DNA from 2 places in the Colwellia sp. M166 genome. Region 2 is predicted to be linked to the other one. Evidence: riboswitches for the same ligand, from Rfam matches in the RefSeq annotation. Region 2 holds a riboswitch; the other holds the start of a gene.

Region 1 (2,208 bases), 2.3 Mb from region 2:
CAATGATATGATCATTTTTACCCGCGCTAGAGATGATTTCATACTGTAAGTCGGGCCTTGCTGGTATCAGCCAGTGCCTCATACTCCCAGTTTGGTGCCAACGATTTAACAGGCCTAAAGAATAATATCCTTTATCAAACATAGTTAGTGAATTATCTGGTGTACGTTCAATTAAACGCTCAGCTAATTTCATCTCATTGGTTTTATAGTTATCAAACTCGCTACTGAGTAGTTGATGGCTGGTCAATTCCATATGACAGACCATGCGTATTTGAGGAAAGGCTGTATCACCATATTGGTTGCTACCAGAAGAGAATGCTTTACGATTGTCAGGCGTGTCGGCTGTTCGCCACACAACACCGTCAACCGCTAATAGATTCAAACCATTCCATGTTTCGAATGACTGTTGCTTATACATTGATTGAGCAGATTTATTGAAAACCTGTTTAACGGCGTCATCACCTAACCTTTGTCTCGCTTGTACCATTGCACTTGGAGCAACGAGTTGGTTTTTGCCAGGTAGCATGATATCTAGCTTATTGGCGATATTCCAAACCGATTCTTTTCGAAATAATGCCATGCCAATGACTGACCACAAAACAGCCTCAAGCGGTAACCTTCGCTTACGAACGGTAGCAATCCCTGCTTGTTGAAAGCCTTGTTCAATGATTTCAGGGTCAAGAATTTCTGATAATTTTTCAAAGGTATGGTATCGGTTGCTTTCTTCAAGTGTTGCTTGCAGTGCTTGTTCTATATTCACAAAAAAAATCCGTAGTTAGTTTCCTAACTACGGATTTTGCATGATCGTTTGGATCGGTCAACAGGTCATTTTCTTAACTGATCGGCATTGAGCATTAGCTCCTTTTTTATTATCCGCCCTGACCCGCCCTTCATGTTGCTTGACGATTTTCGTTGTAAAGCGGCATACTTAACCGTAAAATCAGCTTCATATTGTATGATATCTTTAACCAAGTATTTGATGATCATAGATCAACTTTAGGTTAATTTATAGGGAACATGGTTAAAGGCCGTGACTGTACCCGCAACTGTAAATAGCTTTATTATTCAAAGTTATAAGTCAGGACACCTAGTATCAAAATTTGTAATAACACTAATAATGTTAACACCGTGCGGGAATACACGTGAGTTACACTGTCTAAAAGACCTTCGTATCCTATTTTCAGCACCCGAATAAATAACATTATCCCCGACAAACTTTTGCGTTAACGTTTAGGTAGCAATGAAAACATACTTAGGAACATTATCCAATATTCACCAGATGTTAATATTAGGCTATTTTTGATGTCAAAATTACTCAGTGTTAAAGCAGTATCTTGGACAGTTGACAAACAAGTGATCCTGAACAACATTACTTTTGATATTAACCGTGGCGATATTATTGGCATAATAGGACCCAATGGTGCAGGTAAAACTTCGTTGCTTAAGTGTTTATTAAATCAGTATAAAAACTGGCAAGGGTGTATAAAGCTAAAAAATAAAAGTATCCGTCAATATAAACCACATGAATTAGCACAAACCTTTGCTTTAGTGGTACAAAAATCACCTCCTATATTTGATTTAAAAGTTTATGACGTAGTAAGAATGGGCTTACTGCCCTATAAAGCGCTATTTGCTCGTGACAACGACGTTGATAAAAAAGAAATTCTGCTAGCGTTAGACAAAGTAGGTTTAGCAACGAGCAAAAATAAATTCTTCAATACTTTATCTGGCGGTGAACAACAACGAGTATTGATTGCTAAAGCTTTGGTACAGAAAGCCAAAATATTAGTATTAGATGAACCCACTAATCATTTAGACATATTCTATCAACATCAAATATTACAATTAATTAAGGCTTTAAATATTACCGTGATCATGACCATACATGATCTCAATCTTGCAGCACAGTACTGCAATAGATTACTACTCTTAGATAAAGGTGATTTAGTCAGTAACAGTAGCGTTGATAAGGTGCTAACGCCTGATGTCTTAACAAGTGTTTTTGGTTTACCTTGCCATCGAGATGACGCTCAACATAGTGGCATCCCGCGAGTCTATTTTTACCCTGCACCTGACGCAACGTTCAGCCACAAACCCAATTTATCCCGTAACAATATCGGTAAGCTTTCGTGAATATTTTTCGTACTATTAAAGGTAAAAATGCTTGGGTTTTTTCTGGCCTGATCATCTTAACTTTGTTTTCTATAG
Region 2 (2,208 bases):
ATGAGCAAATACCATATAGCCTTTGACATTAGCATTCAGTTCAATCGCTAACATAGCCGCAGCGGTACAAATAAAACCATCAACAATAATCAGCATATTATTCTCTGCGGCCGCCAGCATCGCTGCAGTTATTTGTACTAGTTCAAAGCCACCGATACAGCGTAAAATTGCCTTTGCATCAACTAAGTTTTCAGCATGCAATGCCAAAGCTTGTTCAATAACTTGTTGCTTCTTCTTAACCACATCATCAGAAACACCGGTACCACGACCAACCACATCGCTGACAGGCACTTTCATTATTGCCGCCATAATGGCTGATGCAATAGTGGTATTGCCAATGCCCATTTCACCAAAGGCCACAATATTACAACCACTCGCTTTAATTTTGTTGATGTGTTGCAGTGCAAACGAAAAGCCCTGTTCGACTTGAGCCTCAGTCATTGCAGCTTGCTGGTTGATTGCCTGTGTTATATAACCTAAACGCTGATTAATAACCGGTAAAGATGCTGCAGGGGGATGTAGAATACCCGCATCAACAACACTCAGTTGCCAACCGAATTGTCGGCAAAGTACATTGATAGCCGCTCCACCATTGGCAAAGTTAGCCACCATTTGGCTAGTAACGTCACTTGGCGCAATAGAAACACCTTCGCTAGCAATACCATGATCGCCGGCAAATACCGTTAAATGGGGAGAGACAAGTTGTAACTTGTGCTGGGTGTCAGTTGGGTCATCGTTGAGAATATTATTTTTGGTGTCAGCTATCGTGCTTATTAGCTGTATTTGTGCAATTTGTTTAGCAAGTAATTCAAGATCGCCTAATGCACCTAATGGCTTGGTTTTACCATCGATTTTTGCTTGAATTTTTTCTGAATGTTCACAACTAACCGCTTGGATCTCAAACATGACATTACCTAAATCAGACCGTACTAAATAAAAAATTGTTAGTGGATCGGTATATGATGATTAACGTCGATAGTATTAGGGGGTTTTTGGGAGCAAATCTATTTTCATCAGTGATATCGTCACCAATAAAAAATTGATAGTGTCTCGAGTAACCCGCTCGACGTAGCAATTAATGTTCATATTCATCTGGTATCCTGACTTACAGCATCTAGATATATCCCTTCCCAATGATTTTCTTTCGAAAATGTTTAGTGGTTAATATATCGCTCTGTTTACAGTTGCGGGTACAGTTGTGGACTTTCACCACATTCCCAGCCTCACGAATTTAAATGCTTTTAAGCAGCTTAAAAAAGTGTATTTGAATATGACATTATTTAATTATTGCCGCGATTATCGACAGCTAGGGGAAAATAGCAAGGTTTATTTTTATATCAGATAGTTCATAAAGTAATAAAAACGATAAAAATCAATCTATTGCTATAGAGTGCCAATTAACTTTCATACTAAAGGACTAAAATATTAGGGGCATATAATCGCGCAATTAAAGCATTAATTTAGACCAAGCTTTACCTTCGTTATCAATGAAAACTTGCAGATGAATTAAGCTGCCATAAGGCACATCCAAGTTGGTCATATGATAAGTACCTGGAATAGGCAGCCCTAATACTTTAGCCAGTAGATATCGAATAACACCACCATGACTCAACACTAAAGTATTTAATGAGTCCGCTTTTTCGAGTTCGCTTTGGCACAATTGCGAGAGTAAATTTTGCCAGAAGTTATCAACGCGCTCCATAAAACTTTCCATAGACTCACCGTTGGGCGGTTGGCATTGCCAGGGATCTTGCCAAAAATCGCCTAAGGTTAACGTTGTTTCTGCTGCGGTTGTTTCAGCTTCCTGTGTTAATTGCCACAACGCTTGATAAGGTTTACCGTCCCAATCACCAAAGTTCATTTCTTGTAATTCGGTCAACACCTGCAATGAAAGCTCATGTTGTTGGCAATATTGTGTGGCAAATTCTCGACACCGAACCAACGGCGAGCTATAACAATTTGAAATTTTAGGTAAATTTTTTGTGGCATTAATAAGTTGTTGCTTGCCAATATCGGATAGCGCAATATCAGTACGACCGCAAAGGATGCCGCTTTGTACAAGCTCGCCATGGCGTAACAAATAAACATTAAATACTGACAAGCTACTCTTCCTATTTTTAGCCTCGCTATTGCCGACAGTTTAGCAAAAAAGCTTGTGCTATTAATATGATAAATATTTTTATGTATACCCATGACGCTTCAAGATAC

Evidence for each region. A riboswitch is a leader RNA that binds a small molecule or an ion and turns the genes downstream of it on or off. The one in region 2 is predicted to bind cobalamin.
Region 1: linked by a shared signal. The riboswitch ahead of FGD67_RS04765 (ABC transporter ATP-binding protein) and the one ahead of cobT (nicotinate-nucleotide--dimethylbenzimidazole phosphoribosyltransferase) in region 2 are both predicted to bind cobalamin.

The regions. Positions count from the first base shown of each region.
Region 1 is NZ_CP040755.1:1,043,327-1,045,534, forward strand. Features, by position in the region: gene FGD67_RS04760 (IS4 family transposase) at 1-760, opposite strand, end outside; cobalamin riboswitch at 964-1,110, shown strand; gene FGD67_RS04765 (ABC transporter ATP-binding protein) at 1,303-2,133, shown strand; gene FGD67_RS04770 (FecCD family ABC transporter permease) at 2,130-2,208, shown strand, end outside.
Region 2 is NZ_CP040755.1:3,371,499-3,373,706, reverse strand. Features, by position in the region: gene cobT (nicotinate-nucleotide--dimethylbenzimidazole phosphoribosyltransferase) at 1-906, opposite strand, end outside; cobalamin riboswitch at 1,073-1,269, opposite strand; gene FGD67_RS15185 (histidine phosphatase family protein) at 1,448-2,101, opposite strand.